DNA from 3 places in the Streptomyces sp. JLBG701 genome. Region 2 is predicted to be linked to each of the others. Evidence: riboswitches for the same ligand, from Rfam matches in the RefSeq annotation. Region 2 holds a riboswitch; each other region holds the start of a gene.
What was found. Region 2 has a riboswitch for cobalamin ahead of AC5DRG_RS03875 (CbtB domain-containing protein). Riboswitches for the same ligand answer to the same signal wherever they lie in the genome.

Region 1 (5,051 bases), 6.7 Mb from region 2:
GGAGGGGATGTTCTCCACCGCCGCGAAGGCGGCCGTCCTGTCCTCCGGGTCGGGGAGGTAGGTGTCCAGGAGGGTCAGATAGAACTGGACGTGGACTGCCTCCTCGAAGAGCTGGCGCGACAAGTACAGGCGCGCCTCCGGGGAGTTGATGTGCTTGTAGAGGGTCAGCACGAGGTTGTTCGCCACGATCGAGTCGCCCGTCGCGAAGAACGCGACCAGCCGGCCGATCATGTGCTGCTCGCCCTCGGACAGCTTCGCCAGGTCGGCGACGTCCGAGTGGAGGTCGACCTCCTCGACGGTCCAGGTGTTCTTGATGGCGTCCCGGTAGCGCTCGTAGAAGTCGGGGTAGCGCATGGGGCGGAGGGTGAGTTCGAATCCCGGGTCGAGCAGGTTCTTCTCGGAGTTGGTGGAGCTCATTTACTGGCACGCCTCGCAGGACTCGGGGTTTTCCAGGGAGCAGGCGACGGCGTCTTCGTCCGCCGGCTGCTGTACGGGGATGGGGGCTTGCGCCTGGGCCGCGCGGGCGATGCGGGTCGCCGGGCGGGAGCGCAGGTAGTACGTCGTCTTCAGGCCCTGCTTCCAGGCGTACGAGTACATCGAGGAGAGCTTGCCGATGGTCGGCGTCTCCAGGAACAGGTTCAGGGACTGGGCCTGGTCGAGGAAGGGGGTCCGCGCCGCCGCCATGTCGATGAGGCCGCGCTGCGGGATCTCCCACGCCGTGCGGTACAGATCGCGGACGTCCTGCGGGACCCAAGTGAAGCCCTGCACCGAGCCGTTGGAATCGCGCAGCGCCTCCCGGGTCTGCGCGTCCCACACGCCGAGCTTCTTCAACTCGTCAACCAGGTATGAGTTGACCTGGAGGAACTCGCCCGACAGCGTCTCCCGCTTGAACAGGTTGGACACCTGCGGCTCGATGCACTCGTACACGCCGGCGATCGACGCGATGGTGGCGGTGGGCGCGATGGCGAGGAGGAGCGAGTTGCGCATGCCCGTGGTCGCGATGCGCTCGCGCAGGGTCGCCCAGCGCTCCGGCCAGGTCAGTTCCACGTCGTAGTGGTCGGGGTGGAGGACACCCTTCGCCGTACGGGTCTTCTCCCAGGCCGGCAGCGGGCCGTTGCGCTCGGCGAGGTCGGCGGAGGCCTCGTACGCGGCGAGCATGACGCGCTCCGCGATACGGGTGGACAGGGCCTTGGCCTGCGGCGAGTCGAAGGGCACGCGCAGCTTGAAGAAGACGTCCTGGAGGCCCATCGCGCCGAGGCCGACCGGACGCCACAGGGAGTTGGAGCGGCCCGCCTGCTCGGTCGGGTAGAAGTTGATGTCGACGACACGGTCGAGGAAGGTGACGGCCGTACGGACCGTCTCGTCCAGACGGTCCCAGTCGATGTCCCCGTCGACCACGAACGCGCCGAGGTTCACCGAACCCAGGTTGCAGACCGCCGTCTCCCCGTCGTCCGTGACCTCCAGGATCTCGGTGCACAGGTTCGAGGAGTGGACCACGTGGCCCGGCTCGGCGGTCTGGTTGGCGGTGCGGTTGGCCGCGTCCTTGAAGGTCATCCAGCCGTTGCCGGTCTGCGCGAGGGTGCGCATCATGCGGCCGTAGAGGTCACGGGCCGGGATGGTCTTGCGGGCGAGGCCATCCGCCTCGGCCTTGCGGTACGCCGCGTCGAACTCCTCGCCCCACAGGTCGACCAGCTCGGGCACGTCGGCGGGGGAGAACAGCGACCAGACCGCGTCCGCGTTGACCCGGCGCATGAACTCGTCCGGGATCCAGTGCGCGAGGTTCAGATTGTGCGTACGGCGGGCGTCCTCACCGGTGTTGTCGCGCAGCTCAAGGAACTCCTCGATGTCGGAGTGCCAGGTCTCCAGGTACACCGCGGCGGCACCCTTGCGCCGGCCGCCCTGGTTCACGGCGGCGACGGACGCGTCGAGGGTCTTCAGGAACGGGACGATGCCGTTGGAGTGCCCGTTCGTGCCGCGGATCAGGGAGCCGCGGGAACGGATCCGGCTGTACGACAGGCCGATGCCGCCGGCGTGCTTCGAGAGGCGGGCCACCTGGTGGTAGCGGTCGTAGATGGAGTCCAGCTCGTCCAGCGGGGAGTCGAGGAGGTAGCAGGACGACATCTGGGGGTGCCGGGTGCCGGAGTTGAAGAGCGTGGGGGAGGAGGGGAGGTAGTCGAGGCGGCTCATGAGCCTGTAGAGCGCGGCTACTTCGTCGAGAGCTCGGGTCGTGTCGTCCTCCGCCAGGCCGGCGGCCACGCGCAGCATGAAGTGCTGGGGCGTCTCGATCACCTTGCGGGTGATCGGGTGCCGGAGCAGGTAGCGGCTGTGGAGGGTGCGCAGGCCGAAGTAGCCGAAGCGGTCGTCGGCTTCGCGGTCGACGAGCGCGTCGAGGCGGGCCGCGTGGATGCGCGCGAACTCGGCGGTGCGGTCGGCGATGAGGCCCTCGCGGTGGCCGACGGCGACGGATTCCGTGAACGACGTGACACCCTGCGAGGCGGCCTCGGCGGCGATGCTGATCGTCAGCAGCCGCGCGGCCAGCCGCGAGTACGCGGGGTCCTCGGAGATGAGGCCGGCGGCCGCCTCCGTGGCCAGCTCGCGCAACTCCGACTCGTCGGCCCGGGCGGACCGGCCGCGCAACGCGGCGGCGGCGACCCGGCCGGGGTCGGCGTCGGGGAGGTCGGCGGTCAGCTCGGTCAGGGTCCGCAGCAGCGCGGTTCCGGGACCGTCGGTCTCGGTCTCGGCCGTGGTCGCGGTCGCTGAAGCCGGTTCGGCTGGCGCGATGGTCACGTGGGGCTCTCCCTCGCTCGGCACGGGGCCTTGGGGAGGGCATGGCAGTTCACGAGCGCGCGCGGCGTCGCGTCCACCGGCCCACTCCGCGAGGCCCGGACGTCAATGCACCCGGGCCGGACGGCCGGGCGCGCTGTCGGCAGGTCCTCGGACTGACCATGTGCACAAAACATGCACAAGTACACCGTTGCGGGACAGTTCCGGATTCGCACCGGATTCCCCTGCGGCGACAGCGAGCATGAGCATACATCTTGTGCCGGGCCGTCATGGCACCACCAGATGTTGTGTCGTGTCGCGTGTCAGGGCGTCAACTCAGCGTCAACTCGTAGGTGAGGAGAGTGATGTCGTCGAGCTCCGGGATGGGATTCCAGTCGCGAGCGGGTGTGCGGGTGAAGCCCAGGCGTTCGTAGATGCGGTGGGCTGAGTGCATCGTGCGCTGGGTCGACAGGACGATGGCTGTGCAGCCGGGGGTGGCCCTCGCGCGGTCGATGCAGGCGCGTACGAGGGCCTCGCCGGCGCCTTGGCCTCGGGCCCCGTGAGCGATCGCCAGCATGCGTATTTCTGCCTCGCCGGGCTTTGCGATGTCGGCCATGGGGCCGCCGGCCGGGACGAAAGTCACTCCGCCGAGTAGGTGGCCCTGTGCTGTGGCGACGAGGACGTCTGCGGCGGCGGCTCGTTTGGCTACGTCTCTGAGTTCGCCCAGGTATTCGTCGCTCTCGCCGAAGTCCAGGAGGCCGTCCTGGAGGTAGGCCTGGGCGGTGATTTCGCCTAGGGCTGTGTACTCGTCGGGGGTCGCCTGCCTGATCGCGATGTCCATGTTGGCGAGTGTGCCGGATGGGTACGACAACGGGCCGCCGAGTTTCTTGCTCTCGGTGGCCCGTTGCGGGTTGTGTGTGGCTGGTCGCGCAGTTCCCCGCGCCCCTTAGGTGGGGTCAGTGAGCGGCGCCTACCAGTTCCGTCTCTACGCCCTTGTCGCCCGCGTCCGCCGTGTAGTCCTGCGGGCTGGTCTCGTCCTCGCCCTCGGGGGCGTTGGTCGCCTTCAGGATGAAGGTCAGGATCACCGTGACCACCACGTTCAGGACGAAGGCCGTGAGGCCGATGTAGCCGATCTCGCCGATGCCCGGGATCTCCTTCGCCGAGCCGCCGAAGTGCTTCTGGGTCGGGGAGGCCACGCCCCATGCGGCGAAGGTGCCGTAGAGCATGCCGACCGCCCAGCCCGCGAGGAGGGCCCAGCGGTGGAACCAGCGGGTGAAGAGGCCGCCGACCAGGGCCGGGAAGGTCTGGAGGATCCAGATGCCGCCCAGGAGCTGGAAGTTGATGGCTACCGTCTTGTCCATCGTCAGGACGAAGACCAGCGCGCCGACCTTCACCAGCAGCGAGACCAGCTTGGAGACCTTCGTCTCCTGGGCCGGGGTCGCGTCCGGGCGGATGAAGTCCTTGTAGATGTTGCGGGTGAAGAGGTTGGCGGCCGCGATGGACATGATGGCCGCCGGGACGAGCGCGCCGATGCCGATCGCCGCGAAGGCCACGCCCGCGAACCAGGCCGGGAACATCGTCTCGAAGAGCTGCGGGATCGCCAACTGCCCGTTGGTGACCTTCACTCCGGCCGCGATCGCCATGAACCCGAGCAGGGCGAGCAGGCCCAGCATCAGCGAGTACAGGGGGAGGATCGTGGTGTTGCGGCGGATCACCTCACGGCTGCGCGAGGAGAGCGTCGCCGTGATCGAGTGCGGGTACATGAAGAGCGCGAGCGCGGAGCCCAACGCCAGCGTGGCGTACGTCCATTGGCCCGCCTCGGCCGGGACGAGGCCGCCGACGCCGGCCGCCGTGTACTTTTCGTTCGCCGCCTTGAAGATCTCGTCGAACCCGCCCAGCTTGATCGGGATGTAGATGATCGCGACGGCGATGACGATGTAGATCAGCGTGTCCTTGACGAACGCGATCAGCGCGGGGGCCCGCAGACCCGACGAGTACGTGTACGCCGCCAGCACGCCGAACGCGATCAGCAGCGGCAGGTCCTTGACGAACCAGTTGGTGTCCTCGCCGCCGCCGACGCCCATCACGTCCAGGACGGCCTGGATGCCGACCAGTTGGAGCGCGATGTACGGCATCGTCGCCAGGATGCCGGTCACGGCCACCGCCAGCGACAGGCTCTTCGAGCCGAACCGGCCACGCACGAAGTCCGACGTCGTCACATAGCCGTGCTTGTGCGACACCGACCAGAGGCGCGGCAGGAACGTGAAGATCAGCGGGTAGATGAGGAT
Region 2 (5,051 bases):
TCAACGTCCAGCCCGCCTTCGTGGACGGCGAACTCGACACCGTGGCCAAGCCGTACATCCAGGCCCACCTGAACGCCCTCAACCGCACCGCCGACACCGGCCCGGGCGTGGGGGCCCGGCCGCTGTAGGCTCCGTGACATGCGGATCTCCGTCTCCTCCGACATGGACGAACCCGTGGCCCGCGCCCTCGTCGCAGAGCTGCGCGACCGTGGCCACGACGTGGTGACGCACGGGGCGTTGCGCCCCGGGGACGACCCGCAGTGGGCGGTGTGCTCGGAGGCCGCGGCCCGTGACGTCGTCTCGGGGACGTCCGAGCAGGCGGTCGTGTGCTGCTGGACGGGCACGGGCGCGTCGATCGCCGCGAACAAGGTGCCGGGTGTACGAGCGGCCCTGTGCACGGACGCCTACACGGCGGACGGAGCGCGCCGCTGGAACGACGCCAACGTGCTCGCCCTCAGTCTGCGTCTGACGTCCGAGCCGCTGCTCAAGGAGATCCTGGACGCCTGGTTCGCCGGCGAGGCCAGCCAGGATGCCGAGGACCGGGCGAACGTGGACCGCGTCGGCCGCCTCGACCTGGGCTGAGCCAGGCCCGGACGCGATCGGTGTCTGTCCTCAGGGGTTTGACGCACGCGCGTCCGGCTACTCGCCCGGTGTGACTGACATGCTGCCTTCCGAGCAGGAGCTTTTCCGGTTCCTGGAGGACCGGTTCGCGTGTGCGCAGGCGTGCTCCGACTGCGCGCGGGCCTGCGCGCTGAGCGCGAGCCTCGTGGATCCGGACGGGACCGCGGCACAGGAACTGGTGCGGCGCCAGGGCATCATGTGCGCCGAGGTGTGCGACGCGACCTGCCGTGTGCTGTCCGAGCAGGGCGGTCAGGACGAAGTCGGCATCCGGGTCCAGCTGGAGTGGTGCCGCACCGTCTGCCTGGAGTGCGCGCTCGTCTTCGACAGGCAGCCCGGCGCGGAGCAGGGCGCGGCCGCGTGCCGTGCGTGCGCACGGGCCTGCACCGACTTCATCGCGACGCTCAACTGACTCATCGCGTGTCGCCCAGCGCCTGCCCGATCCGCAGGTTCCACCGCCCCGACCTGCCACTGACCTCCACCGACGTCAGCGGCGGTACGTCCGTGCGCCAGAACGCCGACTCCGGCGCCCCGAGCACCCGTACCACCACGGCCCGTACGACCTCGGGCTCGACCACGGCGACGGTGCGGCCCGTCACCAGGGCGGCCGATTCCAGCCAGCCCGCGACCCGTTCGCACAGCGCCCGCACCGACTCCCCGCCGTGCGGCGCGCATCCGGGATCCGTCAGCCACCCGGCCAACGCCTCGGGCTCCCGCGCGCCCACCTCCGCCAGGGTCGCGCCGCGCCAGCGTCCCGCGTCCATCCCCGCCAACTCCGGTACGTCCACGGCGTCGAGGCCCAGCGCGCCGGCCGTCTCGCGGCAGCGCACGGTGGGGGAGCACCACACCCGCTCAGCTGTCGGAAGGGTGCCCGCGGCCGCCCGGGCGAGCCGCAGCCCGGAGGCGTCCAGCGAACAGCCGTCGTCGAAGCGGGCCTCCCGCAGCGTCGCCGTGATCGCCGGTGAGATCAACATCACTCGGCTCGTCATACGTCCACTCCCGCGCTCAACATCCCTACCAATCCCGCCGTTTCACGGCGTACGCAAGCGCACAGGAGCACACCCGCGCCCTCCGTGCGCTCTTGGCCGTACCCCCACTTCGCGGTACGTTCTCGGTCGATATTGACGACGGTTCGGCGGAAGCCGGTGAGAATCCGGCACGGTCGCGCCACTGTAAGCCTCTACCGCACCTCTCCCTGGTGCGGGCCCGGGCAAGTCAGACCCGCACCCGTCGTCCTGTGCACCACCGAGACGGGACGCGAGTTCCCCAGGAGGTCCTGCCATGGCGCAGTCCGCCGTCCAGCCCACCGCTGCCCCCACAGCCGTACCCGCAACGCTGCCGATCGGCGCGATCGTCCCCTGGGCGGTCTTCTTCGGCATCCTGATGCTGGTCCTGCTCTACTTCGTCGGCGCCGAACAGGGCGCCACCTCCCTGGTGTCCGGCGAGGGCGTGCACGAGTGGGTGCACGACGCCCGCCACATGCTCGGTTTCCCCTGCCACTGACACCGACAGGGAAGAGCACGAGCACATGAACTCAGCAACTGTCAGAAGCCTCCTGGTCCGCGGCATGCTCGCGGGTCTCGCCGCGGGACTGCTCGCGCTGGTCGTCGCCTACTTCCTGGGCGAGCCGCGCGTGGACGAGGCGATCGCGTTCGAGGAGGCCCATTCCCACGAGCACGGGGGTACCGAACTCGTCAGCCGCACCATGCAGTCCACCGCGGGCCTGAGCACCGGGGTCCTGGTCTACGGAGTCGCGTTCGGCGGCATCGCCGCCCTCGCGTACTGCTTCGCGCTGGGCCGGATCGGCCGCTTCGGGCCGCGGGCGAGCGCGCTGCTCCTCGCGGCGGCGGGTCTGGTCGCCGTCTATGTCGTCCCGTTCCTGAAGTACCCGGCCAACCCGCCGGCCGTCGGTGACCCCGACACCCTCAACCAGCGCACAGTGCTGTACTTCCTGATGATCGTCCTCAGCGTGCTGCTGGCAATCGGCACGGTGATCCTGGGCAAGCGCCTCGCGCCGCGCCTGGGGAACTGGAACGCCACCCTCGCGGCGGGCGCCACATTCGTCCTCCTCGTCGGCCTGGCGTACGCCTTCCTGCCGTCGTTCAACGAGGTCCCGGAGGGCTTCCCGCCCACCCTGCTGTGGCAGTACCGACTGGCCGCGCTCGCCATCCAGGCGACGCTGTGGACCGCGTTCGGGCTGGTCTTCGGGCTGTTGGCCGAACGGCTGCTGGTTCCGCGACCGGCATCCGCCGGGCAGAGGAAGGCCGCCGCACCGGCAAGTCCCGTCGCACACTGAGCGATCGAACGACGGAAAGGCCCCCGGCTTGCCGGGGGCCTTTCCCGTGTGCCGTCCCGCTCCGCGTGTTCCCAATTTCTGAAACACGTTCTACTGTGTGCGCCGTCGGGACCGGCCTTGGGGAGCGTCTCTGATCGGCCTAGTGATCCTGGGTGTCGCTCAGGGATGTGAGCCGATCGTCTTCGTGCCCTGGTGCTGAACGGCCGGAGCCGGCAGCCCGCGTGGCACGTCCCTCCGGACGCTGGTCGGCCAGGTCTGACGACCTCGCCGAGGAGGGCGCCCGACGTCGCCTGGGCGCCGGGCATGCGCGTAACACTCTGCCATGAGGAAACTACGTTTCGCTAATCCGACCGATGAGCCTGGAGGCGCCGTGCATCTCGAATACACGCCCGAGCAGCAGCGGCTGCGTACCGAACTGCGCGCCTACTTCGCCAAGTTGGTGCCGGATCACGCCCACGCCCGGTTCGCGGACCCGGCCGCCCAGAAACGCTTCTACCGCGACACCATCCGCAGGCTCGGCACGGACGGCTGGCTCGGCGTCGGCTGGCCCGAGGAGTACGGCGGGCGCGGCCTGACCCCGATGGAGCAGTTCATCTTCTTCGACGAGGCCGCCCAGGCAGGCGTACCGCTGCCGCTCATGGCGCTCAACACCGTCGGCCCGACGATCATGCGGTTCGGCACGGACGAGCAGAAGGCGTACTTCCTGCCGAAGATCCTCTCCGGCGAGATCGACTTCGCGATCGGATACAGCGAGCCCGACGCGGGCACCGACCTGGCGGCGCTCAAGACGCGTGCTGTGAGGGACGGTGACGAGTACGTCGTCAACGGACAGAAGATCTGGACGACCAACGGCGACACCGCGGACTGGGTGTGGCTGGCCGTGCGCACCGACCCCGAGGCCCCGCCGCACAAGGGCATCACCATGCTCCTCGTGCCGACCACCGACCCCGGCTACTCCTGCACCCTCATCACCACCCTCGCCTCCCACGACACCACCGCGAGCTACTACGAGAACATCCGCGTCCCGGTCGCCCGCCGCGTCGGCGCGGAGAACCAGGGCTGGCGCCTGATCACCAACCAGCTCAACCACGAGCGCGTCACCCTCGCCGCCCACGGCACCATGGCCATCCGCGCCCTGCACGACGTCCAGCGCTGGGCCATGGAGACCAAACTCGCCGACGGCCGCCGCGTCGTCGACCTCCCCTGGGTCCGCCGCCTCCTCGCCCGCACCCACACCAAACTCGACGCGATGAAACTCCTCAACTGGCAGATGGTGAACGCCGTCCAGACCGGCACCCTCACCCCCCAGGACGCCTCCGCGGTCAAGGTCTACGGCTCCGAGGCCCGCCGGGACGCGTACGCCTGGCTCATGGAGATCGTCGCCGCCGCGGGCGCCCTGAAGGAGGGCTCGGCGGGCGCGGTGCTGCAGGGCGAGCTGGAGCGCGGCTACCGCTCTGCGGTGATCTTCACCTTCGGCGGCGGGAACAACGAGATCCAGCGGGAGATCATCTCGTGGATCGGTCTGGGGATGCCGCGGGTACGGCGTTAGCCGGCACCGGGGCCGGCTCGGCGTGAGCGACGACCGGTCCGGATGCACCGAGGGCCGGCCGGCCATGGTCCATCCTGTGGTGACTGATGGAGCACGGTCGGCCGCCTGCCGACGAGGCCAGATCTCGCGGCGGCACCCGGCATCGCAGGTACGGACTCCGGCCGCGGGATGAAACGCCCGGACGAAAACTCTCATCCGAGCACCTGAGCACCCGGTCAGCCGGTCAGCGGACTCGGATGAACGTCACGTCGTATCCGCTGTTCGTACCGCGGGTCTTGACGTAGACACCGTCCGACCCGCCATTGGGGTTGCCGGTGTTGCCTTCGACGGTGGTGAAGCTGGAGCCGCCGCTCACCGTTCTCACGATGCCTATGTGCGCCTGGCCGCCGTCGTAATCGTTGCCCCCATCCCAGTCGAAGGCCACGATGTCGCCCGGCTGCGGGTCCGTCGTCACCGAGAGGTGGTAATTGCCGGCCCGCGCCTGGTTGACCCAGTGCTCGACCCAGGTGCTGCGGTAGGAGGAGGCCCCGGTCTGTTTGGCCACCCAGCTCACGAAGGTCGCGCACCAGGCGTAGTCGCTGGTGGACA
Region 3 (5,051 bases), 1.9 Mb from region 2:
ACTACGTGGCCCGCCTCGCCGGAGTGTTCCAGGAGCCGCACCCCGATGAGTACGGCGGTCTCCTCGGTGGCGTGCCGCCCTGCCTCGCGAGCGAGTTCACGCAGGGCGACCGCGTGCGGGAACTGGTCCTGGAGCGCCGCCAGCAACACCCGTACCGGAGCGGCACCCGGCTGGCCGACCAAATCCGTCACCGTGTAGCCGGCGGCGCGCAACAGCGGAAGCACGCCCGCGCGCACGAGGGAGGACTTGCCGACTCCGGAGGCGCCGGCGACCGGGACGAACGCCTGGTCACGTACCGCCCGCACGATGCGCTCGCTGTCCGCGCGGCGGCCGAAGAACATCGCCGCGTCCTGCTCGCGGAACGCCTCCAGGCCGCGGAACGGGCTCTCCAGCAGGGCCGGGTCGAGGCCCAGGAGATGGGCGGCCGGGATGAGGTACGCGGTCGTGGCACCGTCCCCGAGGTCGGCTGCCACCGTCATGCCGATGACCCCGCCCTGCTCGACGTCCCACACCGGCGCGCCGCTGAAGCCCTGCCCGATGGCCGGGCCGTGGAAGGACTCGCGGGTCTCCATCGAGGTCCAGCCCCGGCCCACCCGGCCGCGCAGCCTGCCCTGCACCCACACCCCGTGGTCGCCGGTGCGCAGCGGGAAGCCCAGGACGCGGAAGCGGTGGTCCCAGAAGTCGTCGCCGCCCGCGAGCCGTACGGGCGCGGTGCCCGGTACCGTCTCCTCCAGTTTCAGCAGGGCCATGTCGCCGCTGCCGTCGGGCCGTACGGGGACCCAGCGGATCACCCGGGCCCGTAGCCGTGCCGCGGTGGGGTGCGGCAACGGGAAGTCCAGCCACAGGGGTTCGCGGGGCGGTTCGGTGCCGGTGTCGGGGATGTCCAGTGCCCTGGCCACGACGTGGGCGCAGGTGCACAGGACATCGGCGGCGACGAGGAACCCGCTGCCGGTGACCTCGCGCTCGTTCCGCCAGATCCGTGCGATGCCCCGTTCGAGTCCGTCGTCAGGAAGGCCCGTCGGCATCCCGCTGCTCCGGAAGGCTCCTGGCCGGCGCGGCCGGCCACTGCATCGTGACGGTGAAGTTGGCCTCGGCGCTCCCCCGGGCCACGACCACACCCAGGTCGGCGCTGAGGGTGATCCCGAACTGCACGGTGATCTCGCCCGGCGGTCTGGGCAGTTCCCGGGTGCTGTCCACCACGGCGGCCAAGGCGGGACGTACGCGTGCCAGTGCCTGCTGGAGGGTCTCGGCCGCACTCGCGACGGCGGCGCCCGCGCGGCCCACCCGCTGTGCGCCGGCGGGACCGGACCCGGCCACCTCCAGAAGGACGACCTGCCCGTCGTCGAGCGCCATCTCGGCCACGTACGTCACAACGGCTCCCCTCTCACGGCTACGACATGTAGTGCACTGTCCGACGCACAGTGAACGCAAGCAGGGTCATCGATTGCCGCCCGCCCGAGGGGAATTCACCCCAAGCCACCTCCGACCGTCCGGTCGGCGTGGTAGCGATGTGGGCCTCGGCACACTCCCCCCTCGCAGGTCAACGGCAAGTTGACGGCTCTTCTCGGCCCGTGGTGGACTGCCGGAGCCATATACGGCGGCAGGAGAGGAAGCCGGTGCGAATCCGGCGCGGTCCCGCCACTGTCACCGGGGTAGTAAGCCCCGGGAGCCAGGAACTCTCGCCGCCGGTCTCGTCGAACCAGGGCGTGGACACCCTGAGTGAGGACATATCGCCATGCTCGGCTGCCGATTGCGGTCCAGTAGGTCCCGTACCAGAGCCCTGCCCGCCCCCGCGGTCGGCTGAGCGCGTGCGTGCCGATCGCGTCTTCGCGTACGGCGCCGCCGCCGGACTCATCGGTGACCTGCTCCTGGGCGATCCGCGCCGCGGGCATCCGGTCGCCGCGTTCGGGCGGGCCGCCGGGGTCGTGGAGCGGGTGTTGTGGCGGGACCACCGGGGGGTGGGCGCCCTGCACACCGCCGTGTGTGTCGGGGGTGCCGTCTCTCTCGCCGCCGTCGCCGCTTCCGCCGTACGTCCGTCCCGTGCCGCCTCCGTCGCCCTGACTGCCGCCGCCACCTGGGCCGTTGTCGGCGGTACCTCCCTCGGGCGGGAGGCGCGGGCCGTCGGGCGCTTCCTGGAGGACGGGGATCTCGACGGGGCGCGGGCGCGGCTGCCCCATCTGTGTGGGCGGGATCCGCAGGCTCTCGACGCCGACGGGATCGCCCGGGCCGTCGTCGAGTCCGTCGCCGAGAACACCTCCGACGCCGTGGTGGGGGCCCTGGTGTGGGGGGCGGTCGGTGGCGCGCCCGGGCTTGTTGGGTTTCGTGCCGTCAACACCCTTGATGCCATGGTTGGGCGCAAGTCGTCCAAGTACCGGCGGTTCGGGTGGGCTTCCGCTCGGCTCGACGATCTCGTCGGGTGGCCCGGGGCCCGGCTCACCGCCGTCATTGCCGCTGCCGCCGGTGGTGATCCGCGCGGGGCGCTGCGTGTCTGGCGGGACGACGCGGGCAAGCATCCGAGCCCCAACGCCGGGCCCGTGGAGGCCTCGTTCGCGGGGGCGCTCGGGGTGCGGCTGGGCGGGACGCTGTCGTACGGGGGGCGGGTCGAGCATCGGCCTGTGCTCAACAGCGCGGGGCGCGCGGTCGGCGTACCCGACATCGAGCGGGCCGTACGGCTGTCCCGGCGCGTGGGCTGGCTCGCCCTCGGCGTCTGTGTCGCCGGACGGCTTCTCGCGAACGCGAACACGAAGGGGCGTGTCTCATGAGCGGTGGTGGTCTTCTCGTCGCCGGTACGACCTCCGATGCCGGCAAGAGTGTCGTCACCGCCGGGATCTGTCGGTGGCTGGTGCGGCAGGGGGTGAAGGTCGCGCCCTTCAAGGCCCAGAACATGTCCCTCAACTCGTTCGTGACGCGTGAGAGTGCCGAGATCGGGCGGGCTCAGGCCATGCAGGCGCAGGCCTGTCGCATCGAGCCGACCGCGCTCATGAACCCCGTGCTGCTCAAGCCGGGGAGTGAGCAGAGCAGTCAGGTCGTGCTCATGGGGAAGCCCGTGGGTGAGCTCAGTGCGCGCGGGTATCACGGGGGGCGCCAGGAGCGGCTGCTCGGGACCGTCCTCGACTGTCTCGCCGAGTTGCGGGGCACGTATGACGCGGTGATCTGTGAGGGGGCCGGCAGTCCGGCCGAGATCAATCTGCGGCGGACCGACATCGTGAACATGGGCATCGCGCGGAATGCGCGGCTGCCCGTGCTGGTCGTCGGGGACATCGACCGGGGCGGGGTCTTCGCCTCCTTCTTCGGGACCGTCGCCCTGCTGTCGCCCGAGGATCAGGCGCTCGTCGCCGGGTTCCTCGTCAACAAGTTCCGGGGGGACGTCTCGCTGCTGGAGCCGGGGCTCGACATGCTGCGCGGGCTCACCGGGCGGCGGACGTACGGTGTGCTGCCGTATCGGCACGGGCTCGGGATCGACGAGGAGGACGGGCTGCGCATCTCGCTGCGCGGAACCGTGCGGGAGTCGAACGTCGCCCCGCCCGTCGGCGAGGACGTCCTGCGCGTCGCCGTCTGTGCCATTCCCCTCATGTCCAACTTCACCGACGTGGACGCCCTGGCCGCCGAACCGGGTGTCGTGGTGCGCTTCGTGGACCGGCCCGAGGAGCTGGCCGACGCCGATCTCGTCGTCATCCCCGGGACCCGGGGGACGGTTCGCGCCCTGGAGTGGCTGCGGGAGCGCGGGCTTGCGGAGGCCCTCGTCCGCAGGGCCGCCGAGCAGCGGCCCGTCCTCGGCATCTGCGGTGGTTTCCAGATCCTCGGCGAGCACATCGAGGACAAGGTCGAGAGCCGCCAGGGCCATGTCGAGGGGCTCGGGGTCCTTCCCGTCCGGGTGCGGTTCGCCCGCGAGAAGACCCTCACCCGGCCGGTCGGGGAAGCCCTCGGCGAGTCCGTCGAAGGGTACGAGATCCATCACGGCGTTGCCGAAGTCACCGGCGGCGACCCCTTCTTGGACGGCTGCCGCGTCGGTGCCGTCTGGGGTACGCACTGGCACGGCTCGCTGGAGTCGGACGGTTTCCGGCGGGCGTTCCTGCGCGAAGTGGCGGCCGCCGCGGGCCGTCGCTTCGTGCCGGCCGCCGACACGTCGTTCGCCGGGCTGCGCGAGGAGCAGCTCGACCGGCTCGGCGACCTGATCGAACAGCACGCGGACACGGACGCGCTGTGGCGGCTCATCGAGTCGGGCGCGCCGCAAGGACTGCCTTTCATTCCACCGGGAGCGCCCGCATGAGCACAGTGTTGTTGTTGTCGACCGCCGACACCGATCTGCTGGCGGCCCGGGCCGCTTCCGGTGCCTCGTACCGGATCGGCAACCCGAACCGCGTCGACGTCGCGGGCGAACTGCCCGCGCTCGTCGCGGGCGCCGACGTCGCCGTCGTACGGCTACTGGGCGGCAAGCGGGCCTGGGAGGACGGGCTCGCCGCGCTCAAGGCGTCCGGGATTCCGACCGTGCTGCTCGGCGGGGAGAGCGTCCCCGACGCGGAGTTGATGGCGGAGTCGTCCGTGCCGGCCGGTGTCGTCGCGGAGGCGCTGCGCTATCTCGTCGAGGGCGGGCCCGCGAACCTCACCGAGCTGGCCCGGTTCCTGTCCGACACCGTGCTGCTGACGGGCGAGGGCTTCGACGAGCCGCAGAAGCTGCCGGAGTACGGCGTCCACGGCGAGCGTGCCTTCGTCGAGGGCCGACCGAGCGTCGGCGTGCTCTTCTACCGTGCCCATCACCTCAGCGGCAACACCGCCTTCGTGGACACCCTGTGCGACGCGATCGAGGCGCGCGGGGCCAACGCCCTTCCCGTGTACTGCGGTTCGCTGCGGGGCGCCGACACGGAGCTGTACGAGATCCTCGGCAAGGCCGACACCCTCGTCGCCACCGTCCTGGCCGCCGGCGGCACGCACGCCTCGCAGGCATCGGCCGGCGGTGACGAGGAGGCCTGGGACATCGGGGCGCTCGCCGACCTCGACGTGCCTGTGCTGCAAGGGCTTTGTCTTACGTCGTCGAAGGCGGCCTGGGACGA

Region 1: another riboswitch for cobalamin. It lies ahead of AC5DRG_RS35275 (ribonucleoside-diphosphate reductase subunit alpha); the one in region 2 lies ahead of AC5DRG_RS03875 (CbtB domain-containing protein).
Region 3: another riboswitch for cobalamin. It lies ahead of AC5DRG_RS12585 (cobalamin biosynthesis protein); the one in region 2 lies ahead of AC5DRG_RS03875 (CbtB domain-containing protein).

The regions. Positions count from the first base shown of each region.
Region 1 is NZ_CM178588.1:7,586,514-7,591,564, forward strand. It holds gene AC5DRG_RS35270 (ribonucleotide-diphosphate reductase subunit beta) at 1-417, opposite strand, end outside; gene AC5DRG_RS35275 (ribonucleoside-diphosphate reductase subunit alpha) at 418-2,787, opposite strand; cobalamin riboswitch at 2,909-3,068, opposite strand; gene AC5DRG_RS35280 (GNAT family N-acetyltransferase) at 3,095-3,604, opposite strand; gene mctP (monocarboxylate uptake permease MctP) at 3,720-5,051, opposite strand, start outside.
Region 2 is NZ_CM178588.1:854,215-859,265, reverse strand. It holds gene AC5DRG_RS03895 (ATP-grasp domain-containing protein) at 1-128, shown strand, start outside; gene AC5DRG_RS03890 (RpiB/LacA/LacB family sugar-phosphate isomerase) at 139-582, shown strand; gene AC5DRG_RS03885 (four-helix bundle copper-binding protein) at 662-1,030, shown strand; gene AC5DRG_RS03880 (histidine phosphatase family protein) at 1,032-1,607, opposite strand; cobalamin riboswitch at 1,730-1,864, shown strand; gene AC5DRG_RS03875 (CbtB domain-containing protein) at 1,900-2,121, shown strand; gene AC5DRG_RS03870 (CbtA family protein) at 2,147-2,914, shown strand; gene AC5DRG_RS03865 (acyl-CoA dehydrogenase family protein) at 3,285-4,463, shown strand; gene AC5DRG_RS03860 (peptidoglycan-binding protein) at 4,687-5,051, opposite strand, start outside.
Region 3 is NZ_CM178588.1:2,749,578-2,754,628, forward strand. It holds gene AC5DRG_RS12575 (nSTAND1 domain-containing NTPase) at 1-1,025, opposite strand, end outside; gene AC5DRG_RS12580 (CU044_2847 family protein) at 1,006-1,371, opposite strand; cobalamin riboswitch at 1,559-1,698, shown strand; gene AC5DRG_RS12585 (cobalamin biosynthesis protein) at 1,809-2,762, shown strand; gene AC5DRG_RS12590 (cobyric acid synthase) at 2,759-4,270, shown strand; gene cobN (cobaltochelatase subunit CobN) at 4,267-5,051, shown strand, end outside.